DNA from 4 places in the Klebsiella sp. genome. Region 4 is predicted to be linked to each of the others. Evidence: predicted binding sites of a transcription regulator. Region 4 holds the regulator's gene; each other region holds the start of a gene.

Region 1 (5,334 bases), on a different contig from region 4:
CGAACAACAGTACCAGCCACCTGATTGCTGAACATATTATTCAGATGGCTAACAGCTTGCATTTAAAGATCGTTGCCGAAGGGGTTGAAACGGCCGACCAGGTGGCGTGGTTACAAAAGCACGGCGTGCAATACTGTCAGGGCTGGCACTTTGCGAAAGCGATGCCACCGCTGGAGTTTATGCAGTGGCTGACTAACGCCCGCACCAGCCTTTGCCCGCATCAACAACATCTTCACGCGGAGATTTGATGGCGATAGGCGCTGGGCGTGCGGTCGAACTCGCGGCGGAAAACCCGCGAAAATGTTTGTTGCGACACGTAGCCGAGATCCATCGCGATATCAAAAATCGGGCGCTGAGTCGTTCTTAACGCTTCTGCGGCAAGCAGCAAGCGGCGCTGGCGAATGTAATCCCCCAGGGTTTGATGCATCACTGCGCGAAACATCCGCTGGAGATACCATTTCGAATAGCCCGATTTTCTGGCGACTACATCAATGTTAAGTGGTTGATCGATATGTTCATCAATCCATTCAATAAGCGTTTGGATAATATCGTGATGGGACATATTGCGGCCTCTCTCAATTCTCGATTCGTCGTTTTGTCTGTGGGCGAGTATAATTCCTCAAGTTAACTTGAGGTAAAGCGCTTTATGGAAAAGAAATCCCCTCGCATCAAAATGCTGCTGACCCCCGGCGAAGTGGCAAAACGAACCGGTGTTGCTGTCTCCGCGCTGCATTTTTATGAAAGTAAGGGGCTGATTCACAGCCAGCGTAACGCCGGTAATCAGCGGCGCTATCGGCGTGATGTCCTGCGCGCAGTGGCGATCATTAAAATTGCGCAACGTATTGGTATTCCGCTGGCGACCATCGGCGATGCGTTCGGCGTGTTACCGGAAGGGCATAACCTCAGCGCCAAAGAGTGGAAGATGTTGTCTTCCCAGTGGCGGGAGGAATTGGATCGGCGCATCCATACCCTGACCGCACTGCGCGATCAACTGGATGGCTGCATCGGCTGCGGCTGCCTGTCGCGCCGCGACTGCCCGTTACGTAATCCCGGCGATAAGCTGGGCGAAGAGGGGACCGGCGCGCGGCTGTTGGAAGAGGAGTAAAAAAAACTAAAGCGCCACAACAGGGCGCTTTAGTTGTTTTCCGGTCTTGGTCTTTCGCACTATCCCGCTGCTTCGCAGGAGGGTTTCCCCCGACGTCGGCTCCCCTCGGTATTGCGCAATGTGTTGATTGAGGTTCCGGTTTGTGCCGACAACTTAAGTGTGGCACTTCCCGCTGATTTTTCCTCTTTGGTTTGCCGGAAAATTTCCGTCATTCGCCGCCTGTTCCTATAGTTAATTTGAACAAACAGCGGGAGAAGCCCATGTTGACGGTACATCATCTTAATCAGTCGCGATCGCAGCGCGTGTTATGGGCGCTGGAAGAGCTGCAACTGCCTTACCAGATAGTCTCTTATCAGCGGGGGAAAAATATGCTCGCCCCGGCGGAGTTAAAAGATATTCATCCGCTAGGTAAATCGCCGGTGGTGGAAGATAACGGCTACATCCTCGCGGAATCCGGCGCAATCCTGGAATATTTGCAGGAGACCTATGACAGCATTCAGCGGTTCAGGCCGCAGTCGATAGAAGATAAGCTGCAATATCGTTTTTGGCTGCACTACGCTGAAGGTTCGTTGATGCCTCTGATGCTGATGAAACTGGTGTTCGCCAGCCTGGGCAAGCCGCCGGTTCCTTTTGGCATGCGCACTCTGGGCAATGCGTTAGGCAAAGGCGTACAAAAAGCCTGGCTTGATCGGCAAGTGGAAACGCACGCCCGTTTTATTGAAGAGCACCTTTCCCGCCAGCGCTGGTTTGCCGGAGCCGAACTGAGTATGGCGGATATCCAGATGAGCTTTCCGGCAATGGCGCTGCTGGCGCGCGGTGGCGTGGAGGATTTTCCGCATCTGACGCAGTGGGTACAGCGCATAGAGCAGCGCCCGGCGTGGCAGAGTGCGATTGAGCGCGGTGGTCCTTTTACCTTACCCGGTGGGTGAAGCATTACTAAAGCCGATGACTGGAAAAAATTGCTATCAGTGCAATGCAAAAATGTTACCGGATTGCGCATGGACGATAACGTTTGCGCATCGGCTGGTTATTTCCTGAACGTCATAAGCGAAATTTAGCGAAATACGGCAATCTTCAGTTGAAAAGGCCCATCTAAAGGCTGGATAATCGTTTGCCTTTTTATTTTGCTCATCATTTCCTCTGCTAACAGGGGGGAGCAAAGTCATTCTTCACACCGTATTGTATGCGCGGAGTTAAACGTTTGCTTTTCACAGCCCCTGGCGCTGCGATGTAGCACAAGGAGATCGCGTTTAACTGGCAGTGGATGGTCCACCTCGCATCCAAACGAACGATAAAAATTCTCAGGGGAAGTTTTCTATGTCTACGCCTTCAGCGCGTACCGGCGGTTCATTGGACGCCTGGTTTAAAATTTCTGCTCGCGGCAGCACCGTGCGTCAGGAAATCGTTGCCGGTCTTACGACCTTCCTGGCGATGGTGTACTCCGTCATCGTCGTGCCGGGTATGCTCGGTAAAGCAGGTTTCCCACCGGCGGCGGTATTTGTCTCCACCTGTCTGGTAGCGGGCGTCGGCTCGCTGGTGATGGGGCTGTGGGCGAACCTGCCGCTGGCGATTGGCTGCGCCATCTCGCTGACCGCCTTTACCGCCTTTAGCCTGGTGTTGGGCCAACAGATCAGTATTCCGGTAGCGTTGGGTGCCGTGTTCCTGATGGGCGTGCTGTTTACCGTGATTTCCGCAACCGGTATTCGTAGCTGGATCTTGCGTAATCTGCCGCAGGGCGTTGCGCACGGCACGGGGATTGGTATCGGACTGTTTCTGCTGCTGATCGCCGCCAACGGCGTTGGTCTGGTTATTAAAAACCCGCTGGACGGCCTGCCGGTGGCGTTGGGTAATTTCGACAGCTTCCCGGTGATTATGTCGCTGGTGGGGCTGGCGGTGATTATCGGCCTCGAAAAACTCAAAGTGCCGGGCGGTATCCTGCTGACGATTATCGGCGTGTCGATTATCGGTCTGATTTTCGATCCTAACGTTCACTTCTCCGGTGTTTTCGCTATGCCGTCGCTGAGCGACGATAAGGGCAACTCGCTGATCGGTAGCCTGGATATCGTGGGCGCGCTGAACCCCATCGTTCTGCCGAGCGTGCTGGCGTTGGTGATGACCGCAGTATTTGATGCGACTGGCACCATCCGCGCGGTGGCCGGTCAGGCAAACTTGCTGGATAAAGACGGGCAGATTATCAATGGCGGCAAAGCATTGACCACTGACTCCCTGAGCAGCGTCTTCTCTGGTCTGGTCGGCGCGGCTCCGGCAGCGGTCTATATCGAGTCAGCCGCAGGTACTGCCGCGGGCGGTAAAACCGGCCTGACTGCGGTAACCGTTGGCGTGCTGTTCCTGCTGATCCTGTTCCTCTCTCCGCTCTCTTATCTGGTACCGGCGTACGCGACGGCTCCGGCGCTGATGTACGTAGGCTTGTTGATGCTGAGCAACGTGGCGAAAATCGACTTTAACGATTTTGTCGATGCGATGGCGGGCCTGATTACGGCGGTCTTTATCGTGCTGACCTGTAACATTGTTACCGGCATCATGATTGGCTTTGCTTCACTGGTGATTGGTCGTCTGGTGTCCGGGGAGTGGCGCAAGCTGAACCTGGGGACGGTGATCATCGCGGCGGCGCTGGTTATTTTCTACGCTGGCGGCTGGGCGATTTAACTTTTTCTGCTAATCACGGGCGGCTTTGGCCGCCCGATTTATTTTTAAGCCACATCCTGTTTCCTTTTGCGTTAATCTGAGTAGCGTACCATTCCGAGACATGACGCCTCAGATGTAAAAAAAGAAAACGTAGCAAACAGGGAACACATGGAAATATTCTTTACCATACTCATCATGACCCTCGTGGTCTCTCTCTCCGGGGTGGTTACACGCGTACTGCCCTTTCAGGTTCCACTACCTTTAATCCAAATAGGCATTGGCGCGATGCTGGCCTGGCCTACCTTTGGACTGCACGTCGAATTCGACCCTGAACTCTTTCTGGTTCTGTTTATCCCGCCGCTGCTATTTGCTGATGGCTGGAAGACGCCAACCCGCGAGTTCATTGAGCATGGGCGAGAAATATTTGGTCTGGCGCTGGCGCTTGTGCTGGTGACGGTGGTCGGTATTGGCTACCTCATCTACTGGATCGTACCGGGCATTCCGCTGATACCGGCCTTCGCGCTGGCGGCGGTGCTGTCACCGACGGATGCCGTAGCGCTCTCAGGGATTGTTGGTGAAGGGCGCATTCCGAAAAAAATTATGGGGATTTTGCAGGGGGAGGCGCTGATGAACGACGCCTCCGGCCTGGTCTCCCTGAAGTTTGCCGTCGCGGTAGCGATGGGCACGATGGTTTTTACCGTCGGCGGAGCGACGGTGGAGTTTTTCAAAGTAGCGGTCGGCGGTATTCTCGCGGGCTTCGTGGTCAGCTGGCTGTACGGGCGCTCAATGCGCTTTCTTAGCCGTTGGGGCGGCGATGAACCGGCAACGCAGATTGTGCTGCTGTTCCTGCTGCCGTTCGCATCCTACTTGATCGCAGAACATATTGGCTTCTCCGGGATCCTGGCGGCGGTGGCTGCGGGGATGACCATCACCCGTTCCGGCGTGATGCGCAGCGCACCGCTGGCGATGCGCCTGCGTGCGAACAGCACCTGGGCGATGCTGGAGTTCGTGTTTAACGGCATGGTTTTCCTGTTGTTGGGCCTGCAGTTGCCGGATATTCTGTCGAGCTCGCTGGTGGCGGCAGAGGCGGATCCGAACGTTGAAACCTGGATGCTGTTTACCGATATCATCCTGATTTACGCCGCCCTGATGCTGGTGCGCTTTGGCTGGCTGTGGACGATGCGTAAATTGAGCCAGCGCTTCCTGAAAAAGAAACCGATGGAGTTTGGCTCCTGGACCACGCGTGAGCTGCTGATCTCCTCCGTCGCCGGGGTGCGTGGGGCGATTACTCTTGCCGGTGTGCTGTCGATTCCTCTGCTGTTGCCGGACGGTAACGTCTTCCCGGCGCGCTATGAGCTGGTGTTCCTTGCCGCCGGGGTGATTCTGTTCTCCCTGTTTGTTGGTGTGATTGCGCTGCCGATTCTGCTGCGGCATATCGAGTCGAGCGACCACGTTCAGCAGCGCAAAGAAGAGCGTCTGGCGCGGGCGGCAACGGCGGACGTGGCGATTGTCGCGATTCAGAAAATGGAAGAGCGCCTGGCATCGGACACCAAAGAGAATATCGATAATCAGCTGCTGACCGA
Region 2 (5,334 bases), on a different contig from region 4:
GCCTGGCCCAGGCTGTAGCTGGCTGCACCCGGCGCTGGCTGCAGCCGGTCGTTCATTATTTTAATCACGTCGCCAAGCTGCATAACCCGCCCGGCAAGCGTCAGGCCGGGCTGCGCTAACAGACATAATGCCGCGTTTTCACCAGCTTCAACCACCAACAGATTCACCTGCTGCCCGGTATCGCTAAGCCAGGCGCTGGCAGCATCGCCGCCGCCGGGTTGCCAGCACTCTTCATGGGTAGTGAAATGCCAGCTTTTCGGCATCTGCGGCTTGAGAAAGCGAATAGCGACCAGCGCATTCAATACTAATTCAGCGCGCTGCTCTTTTGATAATTCGAGGTCGCGGCATTTTTCTTCAAATGAAAAATAAAGCGCGGCATCATCGACGCAAAATCCGGACGGAGCAAAGGCGTCGGGGGTCAGCATTCGACGTGCGAAACGTGAACGAAATAACATGCCATTAGCCAAATCGAGCATCATACGATCGTGCTCTTCATCGTAATACCAACGCCAATTATCGTCAGGTTTAATCCGCATTTCTTCCCCCGTCCTCTATCACTTCCATCTGTAATTAACAGGTAAACTGCTACAGAATATTTCCAAAATTAAGAAAAGACTAAAATGTCTAAATAAGCAACAATGAAGGAATATAAAACAACCAGGGCTATAAATAAAGCCCTGGTAGGATATAAGAAGGGAAAAGATTAGATATGGGTAACAATTTCTTTAATCAGTGGCGGACCTTTAAAAATAAATCCGGAATAAATCTGCACCAATGTAGCGCCCGCAGCAATCTTCTCACGCGCTGCAATCACCGAGTCAATACCACCAACTCCGATAATGGGCAGACGCCCCTGTAATTCCGCTGACAGCATACGGATAATTTCTGTACTTTTCAGCTGTAAAGGACGACCGCTAAGCCCGCCAGTTTCGTCGCAATTTTTCATACCCTGAACCAGCGATCGATCCAACGTGGTATTGGTGGCAATCACCCCATCAATATTATGTCGAACCAGACTATCGGCAACCTGGATCAATTCCTCAACAGAAAGATCCGGCGCGATCTTCACCGCCACGGGGACATATTTCTGGTGCTTCTCTTGCAGTTCACGTTGCTTATTTTTAATACCAGAAAGTAAATCATCCAGCGCATCACCGTATTGCAAAGTACGCAGGCCTGGGGTATTAGGCGAGGAGATATTAATGGCGATATATCCGGCGTAGGCATAGATTTTATCCATACAAATCAGATAATCATCTTTGCCTTGTTCAACTGGGGTATCTTTATTTTTACCAATGTTAATCCCCAGGATCCCGTCAAAATGGGCCTTTTTCACGTTCTCAACCAGGTTATCAACGCCGTGGTTATTAAAGCCCATGCGGTTGATCAAACCTTCGGCATCGACCAGACGGAAGATCCTCGGCTTATCGTTACCCGGCTGCGGACGCGGCGTCACGGTACCAATTTCAATTGAACCAAAACCCATTGCTCCGAGCGCATCAATGCACTCGCCATTTTTATCCAGCCCGGCGGCCAGACCCAGCGGGTTCTTAAATGTGAGTCCCATGCAGGTTACCGGCTTTGTCGGCACCTTCTGGCGAACCAACATTTCCAGCGGGGTACCTGAAACAAGGCGTAATTGTTTAAAGGTTACTTCATGAGCGCGCTCAGGATCGAGCTGAAAAAGGGCTTTACGAACGAAGGGGTAGTACATGAACTCTCCTGGATTCCCGGTGTGCAAACCGGGGGCGTATTATGTGCGATCCACCCCGGAAAGGGAATTGACCTGCGACAAAAAATCGCATCTCAGACGCAAACGTTTACTTTTGTCTCCCTCTTTATGCACTTTCTGACAATTCAACGCTGGATAAATCATTTAGGGAAATAAAAGCGCTCTGTCACACTGCAGCTAAATGTTATCAATTATAGATAAATGAAAATATTTAGTTATAAGGAGAGAGTATGCGAGTCATAACACTTGCGGGTAGCCCGCGTTACCCTTCCCGCTCCAGCGCGCTTCTGGAATACGCCAGAGAGACACTCTCCGCTGCGGATATCGAAGTCTGCCACTGGCATCTGCAAAATTTTGCCCCGGAAGACCTGCTCTACGCACGCTTTGATAACCCCGCTCTGCATGCGCTGAATGAACAGCTTGCTGATGCTGATGGGCTGATTATCGCCACCCCGGTTTATAAGGCCTCTTTTTCCGGCGCGCTGAAGACCCTTCTGGACCTGCTGCCAGAGCGTGCGCTGGAAGGCAAAATCGTTCTGCCGCTGGCCACTGGCGGGACTATCGCGCATATGCTGGCGGTAGATTACGCTCTAAAACCAGTACTTAATGCTCTGAAAGCACAAGAAATCCTTCATGGCGTCTTTGCTGATGATAGTCAGGTGACAGATTATCAACATAAACCGCAATTTACCCCAAACCTGCAAGGTCGACTCGACCTGGCATTAGAAACTTTCTGGCAGGCACTTCATCGCCCCAGTAGCCGCGCTCCGGCGCTGAAAAGCTTGCAACGGGTAGAGCACGTTTAAAGGCTAACGTTGACGCTCACACGGAAATAAAGGAACACATCATGGCGACCCTTTCGCAAAAATTCCTGATACGCGTGGCACCCTGGCTTCTGCCGGTGGGCAGCGTGATTATCTGGCAATTCGCCTCTTCGATGGGCTGGCTATCCACCCGCATTTTGCCGTCGCCGGAAGGGGTACTGAAGGCTTTCTGGACGCTCTCTGCCAGCGGTGAACTTTGGCAACATCTGGCGATAAGCTCATGGCGAGCATTGATTGGTTTCAGCATCGGTGGATCCATTGGCCTGGTTCTGGGATTAATCAGCGGCCTGTCTCGCTGGGGTGAACGCCTGCTGGATACCTCCATTCAGATGCTGCGTAATGTGCCCCATCTTGCGCTGATACCGCTGGTTATCTTGTGGTTCGGTATCGATGAGAGCGCCAAAATCTTCCTCGTGGCGCTGGGGACGATGTTCCCGATTTACATCAATACCTGGCACGGGATCCGCAACATCGACAGAGGACTGGTCGAGATGGCCCGTAGCTACGGTTTATCCGGCTTTGCTCTGTTCCGTCATGTGATCCTCCCCGGCGCACTCCCCTCTATTATGGTCGGCATTCGCTTTGCGCTTGGCCTGATGTGGTTAACGCTGATTGTTGCCGAAACTATCTCTGCTAACGCCGGTATCGGCTACCTGGCGATGAACGCCCGCGAGTTTCTGCAAACCGATGTCGTGGTGGTTGCCATTATTCTTTATGCCATTCTCGGCAAACTGGCCGACTTCAGCGCCCAGCTTCTGGAACGCGTCTGGCTGCGCTGGAATCCGGCTTATCACCTTCAGGAGGCTAACGCATGACGACTGCGCGTCTTAATCCGGGGATCCCGCTGCTGCTTAACGGCGTGAGCAAGCGTTATGGCAGCAACACGATCCTGAATGAACTCGATCTTCATATTCCTACCGGGCAATTCGTTGCGGTAGTTGGGCGCAGTGGCGGTGGTAAGAGTACCCTGCTGCGGTTGCTGGCAGGGCTGGAAAAGCCCAATGGCGGTCAGTTGCTGGCAGGCTCAACGCCGCTGGCGCAGATTCAGGACGATACCCGGATGATGTTCCAGGATTCGCGCCTGCTGCCGTGGAAAACGGTTATCGACAATGTTGGCCTCGGGCTGAAAGGCCAGTGGCGTGAGGCTGCGCTTAAGGCGCTGGCGAGCGTCGGTCTCGAGGATCGCGCCAGTGAATGGCCTGCGGCGCTTTCCGGAGGGCAGAAACAGCGCGTGGCGCTGGCTCGCGCGTTAATTCATCGTCCCGGATTATTGCTGCTTGATGAACCGCTAGGCGCATTGGATGCCCTCACCCGCCTTGAGATGCAGGATCTGATCGTTTCGCTGTGGCAGGAGCATGGATTTACCGTCCTGTTGGTGACCCATGACGTCAGCGAGGCGGTGGCCATGGCCGATCGCGTTTTGCTAATTGAAGAAGGGAAAATCGGCCTGGATCTGCTGGTAGACATTCCACGCCCGCGGCGTACGGGATCGGCGAAGCTGGCCGAACTGGAAGCGGAAGTATTGAATCGGGTGATGCAGCGCGGCAAGAGTGAATCCTCGCCGCGCTTAGTGAGTCACGGTTAACGACTGCGACGTTTCCCCGCACGCGCTGTGCTTAGCGGGGCCACAGGTTTGGACTCGCGCTGGCGTTACGCCAGCGCTTTGCTGATTTTCTCGAACAGATCCCCGGAAAGATTCTCCAGACCTTTCAGTTGCTCCAGCGCCGCGCGCATCAGCGCCTGACGCTTCTCATCATAGCGTTTCAGGCGAATCAGCGGTTCAATCAGGCGCGAAGCGACCTGCGGGTTACGGCTGTTCAGTTCAGTCAGCATCTCAACCAGGAACTGATAACCGCTACCGTCTTCGGCATGGAATGCGGCTGGGTTGCTACCGGCAAAAGCGCCAATCAGCGAGCGGACGCGGTTCGGGTTACCCAGACTGAAGGAGCGATGGTTCAACAAGCTGCGAACCGTCTCCAGGGCATTATCCGCCGGGCTGGTGGACTGCAGGATAAACCATTTGTCCATCACCAGGCCGTCCTGGTGCCATTTGTCGTCATATTCCTGCATCAGGGCATCACGGCAAGGCAGCTGGGCTGCTACTGCCGCCGACAGCGCCGCCAGAGCATCGGTCATATTGTCAGCATGGTGATACTGCGCACTGACCAGTTTATCCGCCAGCTCCACATCGCCAAACGCCAGGTAGCGCAAGCAGGTGTTACGTAAAGAACGCTTGCCGATATCGGCATGTTCAACGCGATAGCTGTCGAGCTTGTTGGCGTTGTAAATCACCAGGAACTCGTCTGCCAGCTCTTTCGCCAGCGTACGAGTGAGCGCTTCACGCACTGCGGCGATCGCGATCGGATCGATAACCGCGAACAGTTCCGCAATTTCATTGGCCGAAGGCAGCGTCAGGATCTCCGCCGCCAACGCTGGATCGATCTTTTCATCCAGCAGAATCGCGCGGAACGCATCGGCAACGTGAACAGGCAGCGACAGCGGCTGCCCCTGCTGATGGCGATTGACGTTAAGCTTGATGTAAGTCGCCAGCAGGCTCTGCGCTGCATCCCAGCGGGAGAAATCATTGCGAGCGTGGCGCATCAGGAACGTCAGCTGCTGATCGCTCCATTTGTACTCCAGCTTCACTGGTGCGGAGAACTCGCAAAGCAGCGCCGGCACCGGCTGGAAGTAGACATTGTCAAAAACAAAAGTCTGCTCTGCCTGAGTGACGTTCAGCACGTGATGTACCGGGTGTCCACCCTTCTGCAGCGGGATCAC
Region 3 (5,334 bases), on a different contig from region 4:
TCAGCCGTCAATTCTGCCGTAAGGCAATTGTACGTTGATAAACGAATCCCGGTCGCAAGGCCGGGATTTTTTTATTACAGTTGGCCGGATTTTGGTTACTCTCCAGTATCAGCGTGAAATGACATGGAGAATTGCCAATGGCTGTCGTAACTCTTTCCCCCGTTGCTCAACCTACCCTCTGGCACGATGTGCCTTGCGTTACTCTCAACGATGAGACTTTGCGTCAACGCAGGGCTAAGGTGCTGGCGAATATGCGTCAGCAAGCGTTAGACACGCTTATTGTGTATGCCGATAAAGAGCATGGCGGCAATTTCGAGTATCTCACGGGCTTTATTCCCCGTTTTGAAGAGGCGCTGCTGGTACTGCATCAGGACGGAGAGGCGGTACTGGTGTTGGGTAACGAAAATCTTAAGCTTGCAGGCTATGCCCGGCTGGATAACCGGGTCATCCACGCGCCGTGGTTTTCGTTGCCGAACCAGCCGATGGAAACTAGCAAAACGCTGACGCAGTTGCTGCAGGATGCGGGAGTAATAGCGGAAAAGAGGATCGGGCTGGCCGGTTGGAAATTATTCACGGGTGTAGCTGACGACCGTTCGCAGATGTTTGATCTACCCGCTTTTATCGTTGATGCCATTCGCCAGGCTGCCGGGCCGCAGGCGAGATTAACCAATGCCACCGGCATTTTTATCAACCCGGCAAGCGGGGCGAGAATCACCAATAATGCCAATGAGCTGGCGCACTATGAGTATGGTGCCAACCTGGCCTCAACTGCTGTTCTGACCGCCCTTAACGCTATTGCACCAGGAAAAAAGGAAAAGCAAATTGGCGCGCTGCTGGCGGCGGAAGGCCAGCCTAATAGCGTGGTGATGATTGCTGCTACCGGCGATCGCTTTGCTCACGCGAATCTTTATCCCGGTGACAAGGTTATTCAGCATGGGGATAAGTTCTCGCTGACCACCAGCTTCAAAGGCGGGCTAAGCAGCCGTGCTGCCTATGTGGTGGCGGATGAGAGCGAACTTGCGCCCGAAGTAGCGGATTATCTCGAGGTGGTGGCGAAGCCCTATTTTAATGCGGTGGTTACCTGGCTGGAAAATCTGCGTATCGGCATGCGTGGTGGCGATATGTATGCGCTAATCGAGCAAGTGTTGCCGAAGGCGGAGTATCACTGGCATTTGAACCCAGGACACCTGGTCGCTGATGAAGAGTGGCTGTGCTCGCCTATTGGACCCAATTCAACGGCATGCTTACAGAGTGGAATGATACTGCAAATTGACATCATTCCTTCCCGGGCGGGCTATGGTGGCGCAAGCATTGAAGATACCGTGGCGCTTGCAGATAGCGCACTGCGTCAGGTGCTGGCGCAGAACTACCCCGAGCTTTGGCAACGAGTGGTCGCCCGCCGGACGTATATTCGCAAGCATTTGGGCATCTCGCTTCCTGAAGAAGTGCTGCCATTTTCCAACACCGTGGGATACCTGCGTCCGTGGCTGTTAAACCCCGATTGTGCGCTGGTTTGCACACCATACTGACATAATGCTGTCAGTAGCCCTGTCATACACTCCTCCTGAACCCAAACAATGGACAGGAGGATGTATGAACAACGTGATTAACTGGTTTGAAATTCCGGTCGCGGATATGGATCGTGCCGTGGCGTTTTACGAGCCAGTGATGCAGGTAACGCTGAAGCGGGAGAATATGGACTGTGCTGAAATGGCGGTATTTCCTTATCAGGATCCTGCTCCTGGCGGTGCGCTGGCAAAGTTCGACGGCGTTAAGCCTTCCGATCAGGGATGCATTATCTATCTACATACTGACAATCTGGCGGCTACGCTCGATCGTGTAAATTCGGCGGGCGGAAGCTGCGTTTTTGGCCCGCTTGAGCTGGCGGATGATATCGGCACTATTGCCCTGTTTATCGATAGCGAGGGTAATCGGATAGGTCTTCACCAACCAGCGTAAATGAGATAACAAAAATGAGCCGACGCGCCGACCGCCTTTTTCAAATCGTCCAGATCCTGCGGGGGAGAAGGTTAACTACTGCCGGACTGCTGGCCGAGCGGCTTGGTGTGTCGGAGCGCACGATTTACCGTGATATTCGCGATCTGTCGCTCTCTGGCGTGCCGGTGGAGGGGGAGGCAGGAAGCGGCTACCGACTACTGGCGGGCTACGATTTACCGCCGCTGATGCTGACGACCCAGGAGTCCGAAGCGCTGGTGGCGGCGATTCGGATGCTGCAGACCTGGGGCGGCGCGTCGTTGTCTCAAGCGCTGGAGTCGGCGCAGGAAAAAGTGCTGGCGATTTTGCCCGCGGAGAGTCGGCGCAAGGCGGAACAGTCGCGCTTGTTTGCTCCGGATTTTGGCGCTCAGGGCTACACTAAAGACCAGTTTGATTTAGTTCATCGGGCGGTCTCTGGACAGCAGGCGCTGGCGCTAAACTATCGGGATGAAGCTGGAAACGTGTCGCAGCGTGAAGTGTTGCCGCTGGGGCTTTTTTTCTGGGGCGAGCGCTGGCTGCTGGTAACCTGGTGCGAGCTGCGTGAAGATTATCGCTGCTTTCGCCTTGATCGTTGCCTGGATATTGTTGTGACCGGGCGTCATTTCAGCGAAAGAGCCGATCGTTCATTGAGTGATTTTATGCGCAAGGTGAGATGCGAAGATCGTTAAATATGAGGTATCCCCGGCGCGGACGCCGGGGAAAACAGAGCAGATTAGAAGTTGTAACCGACTACGAGGTAACCACCCCAGCCGGTAGAACGGACGTTAAAGTCGCCGTTGCCGAAGTTCAGCTTAGCGTCGTCCGCCCACTGGCCGCCATTGTGCCAGTAACGCGCCACGACAGAGTAGTGCCAGTGATCGTAGTTCAGGGCCAGGATATGGCTGGAAGCGATGGAGTTGCTGGTGCGCGCATGCTTGCCGTTCATATCATAGAAGTTGTCATCGCCCAGATCGGAACCCCAGTCAAAGTTGGTGAAGCCGATATAGCTCAGTGAACCGCCCCACAGATCGGTCAGCGGTACAAAGTATTTCACTTTGAAACGGTAACCGTCCCATTCGTTTTCGTTCGATGCTTCGTAGTTTTGCCACTGGTATTTAGCGTACACGTTCAGGGAGAGACTCATCGGCAGACCGGTGTCGATATCGGTACCCAGACCCATATACCAGGTGCTCTGACGACCAGACTTATTACGGCCCATATCGTAGATGTAGTTGTTAGCGAAATACCACTCTTTGAACGGACCGAAGCTGAGGTCGGTACCGGTCAGTTTGTCGATAGAGAAGCGTGGTTCAATTTCCATAAACAGCGGCGAACCGTGGTTCCAGATACCTTTTGCGTCGGTGTTACCACCGAAGAAGACCGGCGCATCCATATAGCCATAGAAATCAAACCAGTCTTTCTTGGCGAACGCTTCATATTCCAGATAGGTATCGTTACGGATCTGCGGCCCAAAACGGGTGTGATAGCTACCCACCACGTTTACACTCTGGTGCCACCAATCAGACAGATACTGCGGTTTGTCGTTTTCTGCCGCGCTGACAGAGAAAGATGCGGAGAGCGCAAAAGCGGCGCCCGCTGCCAGTAATGTTTTTTTCATAATGATGCCACTGTTTAAATTAAGCCTGAAGGCGTTAAAAGAATCGCCGAAGCGTTTCTAAATATTTCGTATTTCTGTGGCGTCTATTATAGGAATCATTGCTCACAAAAATATGTGTTGTTTCACATAACGAACATACACGTAATCGATTGCGTTCACGATTTTATGCATTTCTTGACAAAATGCCACTGAAATTCATAAATGCTGTCAATTTTTAGTGAACCGATCGGGAAATCTGTAAATGGATTTTCAATGCGGGGAAATGCCGGATGTTTATGGCATCCGGCGGAAGGTGTTACTGCATGTTGGCAGGCTGAATATCGTGGATACGGACAAAACCGACTTGTTTCGGCGTGACGCCATTGAGGCGCAGTGGAATATCGACATCGCTCGGTGCCAGCGTGCTTGCCGGGGCGCTAATCAGCTGATCCTGCACGTTCACTTCCTGATAATTCTCAGTCGTACCGCTGATTTGTCCTGAAGCTACGGTTGCGCTAAATGCCGGCAGCGGATCGTTAGATTCGCCCTGAACGCGCAGCATCAGCCTGGTACCGTCACCATCTGGCGTGATATTGAGCAGCGACATGCGCAGAGTACCGATCTGGCTGTTCAATCGCGCTGGCGTTTTTGCGTCCGGCAGCAGATAAACGCCGCGGGTCGATTTTGCATTCAGGACGTTTTGCTGAGTAATTTTTACCGTTTGCTGATTGAGCTGAGTCATTTCTTTGCTCAACGTACTCACGCTCTGGTTCATCTGGCGGACTTCGCTTTGCTGTGCACAGGCGCTGAGGGTGAAAAGGCTACCCATAATGGCCAGTTTTAAATAACGTCTTGTCATGGTTGGGATTCCGTTAACAGAGGATGCTTAATGGTAGACTGTTCGGGTAAGCGCACTATAGATCCTTTATCTCAAAAGCTCTTCCTTTGTTGTCTCGTCACTTCGCGGTAAACTACCTGTTAGTTTAATTACATGTCAGGACGCGCTATGCATTGCCCTTTCTGTTTCGCCGTAGATACCAAAGTTATCGACTCTCGTCTGGTGGGCGAGGGCTCTTCCGTGCGCCGCCGTCGCCAGTGTCTGGTCTGTAATGAGCGTTTTACGACGTTTGAAGTGGCGGAGCTGGTGATGCCGCGGGTCGTAAAAAGCAATGATGTGCGTGAACCCTTCAATGAAGAAAAACTGCGGAGCGGAATGTTGAAAGCCCTGGAGAAACGTCCAGTCAGCTCTGACGACGTGGAAATGGCTGTTAACCACATTAAAACGCATCTGCGCGGGACCGGCGAGCGTGAAGTACCGAGCAAAATGATCGGCAACCTGGTGATGGAGCAGCTGAAAAAGCTCGATAAAGTGGCCTATATCCGCTTTGCTTCCGTCTATCGCAGCTTTGAAGATATCAAAGAGTTCGGCGAAGAGATCGCCCGCCTACAGGATTAAACTATGCTGGACGAAATGTACATGGCGCGAGCGCTCAAGCTGGCCGCGCGCGGACGCTTCACCACTCACCCCAACCCGAATGTCGGCTGCGTTATCGTCAAAGATGGCGAGATCGTCGGTGAAGGTTTTCACTACCGTGCTGGCGAACCTCACGCTGAAGTCCACGCGCTGCGTATGGCTGGTGAAAAAGCTAAAGGCGCGACGGCTTACGTCACGCTGGAGCCCTGCAGCCATCATGGGCGTACGCCGCCGTGCTGCGAAGCGCTGATTGCCGCGGGCGTTTCTCGTGTGGTTGCCGCGATGCAGG
Region 4 (5,334 bases):
GTCGTGCGCAAAGGCTATAAAACCCGCTGTAAACCTGTCACTGATGAGCCTCAGTTGACCATCGCCGATGCGCATAAAGCTCGGGTTCAAAAGGCGCAAAGCACCGCCATGTCAAAGTTAATGGATCAGATTGGCAAACCTTATCGCTGGGGCGGCACTTCGCCGCGAACCGGGTTTGATTGCAGTGGTCTGGTCTATTACGCCTATAAAGATCTGGTGAAGATTCACATCCCGCGTACCGCTAATGAAATGTATCATCTGCGCGATGCCCGCCCGGTCGATCGCGGTGAGCTGCAAAACGGTGATTTAGTCTTCTTCCGCACCCGTGGGCGCGGTACCGCCGATCACGTTGGTGTCTATGTCGGCAACGGTAAATTTATCCAGTCCCCGCGCACCGGTCGCGATATTCAGATAACCTCGCTGAGTGAAGATTACTGGGAACGCCATTACGTTGGCGCGCGCCGCGTCATGACGCCAAAAACCATTCGCTAATTCTGCCTCGTCGCTTCTGCGGCGGGGTAACTCTCTCTTTTGCCACATCTTTTAATTTGCTACTATTACCTTGCGTAATACATGGTTATTGCGCGAACTATACCCAAAATAATTCCAGTTGTATCACAAAACGCTATGCCGTTTTGAACAGCGCTTGCGCTGGCCCCGAAGGGGCGAGGCTTAAGCCGAGTAACGCGGCAACTAAGCGCATCCCCGGGAGCGTACAAATAGTACGTGACCGGGGTAAGTGCAGGCAGCCAACAAAGATGCGGCTGGAAGTATGAAGGGTATAACTATAAAAAGGAGAGTAGCAATGTCGTTCGAATTACCTGCATTACCATATGCAAAAGACGCCCTCGCGCCGCACATTTCCGCAGAAACCCTGGAATATCATTACGGTAAACACCACCAGGCCTACGTCACCAATCTCAACAACCTGATCAAAGGCACCGCGTTTGAAGGCAAGACCTTAGAAGAGATCGTTCGCTCTTCCGATGGCGGAGTTTTTAACAACGCTGCTCAGGTCTGGAACCACACCTTCTACTGGAACTGCCTGGCACCAAACGCTGGCGGCGAACCTGAAGGTGAACTGGCGGCAGCTATCGCTAAATCCTTCGGCAGCTTTGCTGATTTCAAAGCAAAATTCACCGACGCGGCAGCGAAAAACTTTGGTGCTGGCTGGACCTGGCTGGTGAAAAACGCTGATGGTAGCCTGGCGATTGTTTCCACCAGCAACGCCGGTACGCCGCTGACCAGCGATGCAACCCCGCTGCTGACCGTGGATGTCTGGGAACACGCTTACTACATCGACTACCGTAATGCGCGTCCGAACTATCTGGAACACTTCTGGGCGCTGGTGAACTGGAAATTTGTGGCGGCTAATCTGGCGGCATAAAAGCAAACCGCAGAAGGATTGCGCCTTCTGCGGTTATTTTTCACTTCACAGACAATTCACATACTATTCATGAACGATTAGTGGTTAGCAAAAGCCTCTTCTGGCTGCGATCGACCGCTAAAAAACACCAGCAGTAGCGCAACGCCCGCAATGATCGCTCCCATCACGGGTACGAATGCATAGCCCAGCCCACCCGTTATCACCGCACCACCGGCGGCTGCGCCTAACGCATTACCGAGGTTGAAAGCGCCGATATTAACCGACGATGACAACCCAGGAGCTTCGTGAGCCACGCGCATCACGCGCATCTGCAGCGGCGGAACCACGGCAAAAGTCGCGGCACCCCAGACAACCATGCTGATAGCCGCACCAATTTGTGACTGGGCCAGCAGCGGGATCGCCAGCATGATCACCATTAACAGCAGCAGAAAGCCCTTCAACGTCCCGGAAACCGAGCGGTCGGCAAACTTACCGCCAAGGTAGTTACCCAGCGAGAAGCCTACACCAATCAATACCAGCATCGCGGTCACAAACAGTGGCGATGCGTTAGTGATGCTGTGCAGGACCGGTGATATATAGGTGTAAAGCGTAAACATCGCCCCTGCCCCCAGAACGGTGGTCAGCAGCGCTGATAGCACCTGTGGGCGCATCAGTACTGAAAGTTCCTGCTTAACATCAGGCCGCTCACCCGCGCTTCCTTTTGGCAGGGAAAACCACAGGCTGACCATCGCCACCACGCCGAGACCCGCCGTTGCAAGGAACGACATTCGCCAGCCGATAGTTTCCCCCAACCAGGTCGCCGCCGGAACGCCGCCAATGTTGGCAATTGTCAGCCCCATAAACATGGTCGCCACGGCGCTGGCCTGCTTATGCTTCGGCACTACGCTCGCCGCTACTACTGAGCCGAGTCCAAAAAAAGCGCCGTGATTGAGGCTGGTAATAATGCGCGACAGCAGTAGCGTGGTGTAATCTGGTGCAATTGAAGAGAGTACGTTACCGAGAGTAAAAATCGCCATCAGGAAAATCAGCGCATTTCTGCGCGCACGGTGCGAAAGCAACAGAGTCATCAGCGGCGCGCCAACCATCACCCCAATGGCATAGGCACTAATAAGCATTCCCGCAGCCGGAATAGAGACATCCACGCCTTTGGCGATAACCGGTAATAGCCCCATTGGGGAGAACTCGGTAGTACCGATACCGAAGGCACCGATCGCCAGAGCGAGCAGGGGAAAGTTGATTTTCATTCAATGACTCCATCGGGCCGTCTTCAGCGACGGCATCTCATCAGAAGCCAAAAGCATGACATCAATCACAGAAAAACAAAAGTAAACGAAATGGCAAAATATTTTTGCGAAATTGATAATAATGGCGGAAAAAGAAAAGGGAGAACGATGCCTCCCTCATATTGGAATTAGTGCAGTATGGCGGTCAGCCCTGCGGCGACAATCAAACCCAGAACAATAATCGTCGTTGTCAGCGAAAACTTTAAATCTGTATCCATCAATTTTTCCCCTTGATTATCCCCACATGAAAAGTGAGCTTGCTCATTTTTACATAGATTAGCGCAAATATCTTCCGAGATTTAGAGGGATGCACATTTTTGCTCTTCCCCTTTGCCCCAAGATCGGACAAAATCCCACGCTAATTTGAAAGCGTATCGGCCATTGACCCCTTCCTGTCGTTCTGTGTCGTTTTCCCGACGTGATGTAATGATTAATTTTGGCATCAGGGTGTGTACAGGCAAACGTTTACGTACCGATAAACGGACGATCAGGTCAAGGTCTGGAGTGAGAAGTAATGGCAACTATTAAAGATGTAGCGAAGCGCGCAAACGTTTCCACTACAACAGTATCACATGTAATTAACAAAACGCGTTTCGTTGCGGAAGAGACGCGCAACGCTGTGTGGGCTGCGATTAAAGAACTGCACTACTCCCCCAGCGCCGTTGCTCGCAGCCTGAAGGTTAATCACACTAAGTCTATCGGATTGCTGGCGACCAGCAGTGAAGCGGCCTATTTTGCCGAAATTATCGAATCCGTTGAGAAAAGTTGCTTCCAGAAGGGCTATACCCTGATTCTCGGCAACGCATGGAACGATCCGGAGAAACAGCGCGCCTACCTGTCAATGATGGCGCAGAAGCGCGTGGACGGCCTGCTGGTGATGTGTTCTGAGTATCCTGAGTCGGTATTGAGCATGCTGGAAGAGTATCGCCATATTCCGATGGTCGTGATGGACTGGGGTGAAGCAAAAGCCGACTTTACCGACTCGGTTATCGATAACGCCTTCGAAGGGGGTTATATTGCCGGGCGCTATCTGGTGGAACGCGGTCATCGCGAAATTGGCGTGATCCCCGGCCCGCTTGAGCGGAACACCGGTGCCGGCCGCCTGGCCGGCTTTATGAAAGCGATGGAAGAAGCGCAGATCAACGTTCCTGAAAACTGGGTAGTGCAAGGTGATTTCGAGCCGGAATCCGGCTACCGCGCGATGCAGCAAATCCTCAGCCAGCACCATCGCCCGACGGCGATTTTCTGCGGCGGGGATATCATGGCGATGGGCGCTATCTGTGCGGCTGATGAAATGGGTCTGCGCGTGCCGCAGGATATTTCGCTGATCGGTTATGACAATGTGCGCAACGCCCGCTACTTCAGCCCGGCGCTGACCACCATCCATCAGCCAAAAGATTCTCTGGGCGAAGCGGCCTTCAATATGCTGCTGGACCGCATCGTCAACAAGCGCGAAATTTCCCAGTCTATTGAAGTACATCCGCGCCTGGTCGAACGTCGATCCGTGGCCGACGGCCCGTTTGTCGATTATCGCCGTTAATTCTCCTCGCGGGGCCGGCTATTCCGGCGCCCGCAGCCACTCCCTGTTCAGCGTTTCACTGTCGCCAAGGTAATCCAGCAGCCACATCAGCGCCGGTGAAGCGTCGCTTTGTTGCCACGTCAGGCAGCAGGCCGCATCAGGGAATGGGTTTTCCAGCGCCAGAGCCGTCCATTCTCCGCTATCAATTCGCTGCTGTGCAAAATGCTTTGGCACCATGCCAACACACAACCCTGCGCTGAGGCAGGTCGCGGAAGCGTCCCAGTCTGGCACCACCACCCTCTTCTGATTATCCAGCAGCCATGTCGTGCGTTTCGGTAGCGAGCGCGAAGTATCTTCCCGTACTAGCGACGGCCAGTTGCGTAACACATCGTCGCTTAGCGGGCCGTCCATTTTCGCCAACGGATGATCGCTGGCCACCACGCAATCCCAACTCAGCATCCCCATATCGCGAAACGCATAGCGCCCGCCGACGGGAATTGAGCGCGTCGCACCGATAGCTAATTCCACGCGGCCATCAGCTAACGCATCCCAGACACCGTTGAATACCTCCTGAAAGACAATCAGTTCAACGTCATCAAAATGACGATAGAAATCAACGATCATTTGCCGCATGCGCGCCGGTTTGACGATGTCATCGACAGCAATGGATAGCTGCCCGCGCCAACCGTTGGCTATCTGCTGGCATTGCTGACGAGTGATCTGCATTTTTTTGATAACAGAGCGCCCTTCCTGCAAAAACCAGACCCCGGCCGGGGTTAATTCGACATCGCGGTGACGGCGTTCAAAGAGCGGAACCGCCAGCCACTCTTCCAACTGACGCACGGTATAACTCACCGCTGAAGGTACGCGGTGTAGCTCCTGCGCCGCTGCGCTAAAACTGCCGTTACGCGCGACAGCATCAACCACCTCAAGTGAGTATTCTGACCACATATTCTGCCTACAAAATTTTTGAATCCACCTGACAAATATTAGCGTTTCACAAGCCCGAATGCACTCCCTACACTCTGCCGCACCGTACCTGCATCAATAACAAGAGAATTTTATGCAACAATTGCAACAACCTGGGAAAGGATTTTTAGTTTGGCTGGCCGGGCTCAGCGTGCTCGGCTTTCTGGCCACCGATA

What was found. Region 4 encodes PurR, which represses purine synthesis genes. Its sites were predicted from a motif close to CANGCAAACGTTTGCNTG; they were not measured.
Region 1: the regulator PurR is predicted to act here: its motif matches at 2,296-2,313, upstream of QVF11_RS14570 (NCS2 family permease).
Region 2: the regulator PurR is predicted to act here: its motif matches at 1,810-1,827, upstream of pyrD (quinone-dependent dihydroorotate dehydrogenase).
Region 3: the regulator PurR is predicted to act here: its motif matches at 3,731-3,748, upstream of QVF11_RS02230 (nucleoside-specific channel-forming protein Tsx).

Annotation. Positions count from the first base shown of each region.
Region 1 covers NZ_JAPUEW010000047.1:199,454-204,787, reverse strand. The annotation lists gene QVF11_RS14590 (EAL domain-containing protein) at 1-248, shown strand, start outside; gene soxS (superoxide response transcriptional regulator SoxS) at 233-562, opposite strand; gene soxR (redox-sensitive transcriptional activator SoxR) at 647-1,105, shown strand; gene QVF11_RS14575 (glutathione S-transferase family protein) at 1,366-2,034, shown strand; gene QVF11_RS14570 (NCS2 family permease) at 2,423-3,772, shown strand; gene QVF11_RS14565 (Na+/H+ antiporter) at 3,920-5,334, shown strand, end outside.
Region 2 covers NZ_JAPUEW010000066.1:157,996-163,329, reverse strand. The annotation lists gene zapC (cell division protein ZapC) at 1-536, opposite strand, end outside; gene pyrD (quinone-dependent dihydroorotate dehydrogenase) at 704-1,714, opposite strand; gene ssuE (NADPH-dependent FMN reductase) at 1,963-2,538, shown strand; gene ssuC (aliphatic sulfonate ABC transporter permease SsuC) at 2,580-3,371, shown strand; gene ssuB (aliphatic sulfonates ABC transporter ATP-binding protein) at 3,368-4,141, shown strand; gene pepN (aminopeptidase N) at 4,207-5,334, opposite strand, start outside.
Region 3 covers NZ_JAPUEW010000008.1:43,532-48,865, forward strand. The annotation lists gene secF (protein translocase subunit SecF) at 1-22, shown strand, start outside; gene QVF11_RS02215 (M24 family metallopeptidase) at 138-1,529, shown strand; gene QVF11_RS02220 (VOC family protein) at 1,594-1,959, shown strand; gene QVF11_RS02225 (helix-turn-helix transcriptional regulator) at 1,974-2,663, shown strand; gene QVF11_RS02230 (nucleoside-specific channel-forming protein Tsx) at 2,708-3,592, opposite strand; gene QVF11_RS02235 (SadB/YajI family lipoprotein) at 3,888-4,430, opposite strand; gene nrdR (transcriptional regulator NrdR) at 4,578-5,027, shown strand; gene ribD (bifunctional diaminohydroxyphosphoribosylaminopyrimidine deaminase/5-amino-6-(5-phosphoribosylamino)uracil reductase RibD) at 5,031-5,334, shown strand, end outside.
Region 4 covers NZ_JAPUEW010000042.1:99,575-104,908, reverse strand. The annotation lists gene QVF11_RS12445 (C40 family peptidase) at 1-492, shown strand, start outside; gene sodB (superoxide dismutase [Fe]) at 806-1,387, shown strand; gene QVF11_RS12435 (MFS transporter) at 1,465-2,631, opposite strand; gene cydH (cytochrome bd-I oxidase subunit CydH) at 2,799-2,888, opposite strand; gene purR (HTH-type transcriptional repressor PurR) at 3,185-4,210, shown strand; gene punR (DNA-binding transcriptional activator PunR) at 4,229-5,140, opposite strand; gene punC (purine nucleoside transporter PunC) at 5,262-5,334, shown strand, end outside.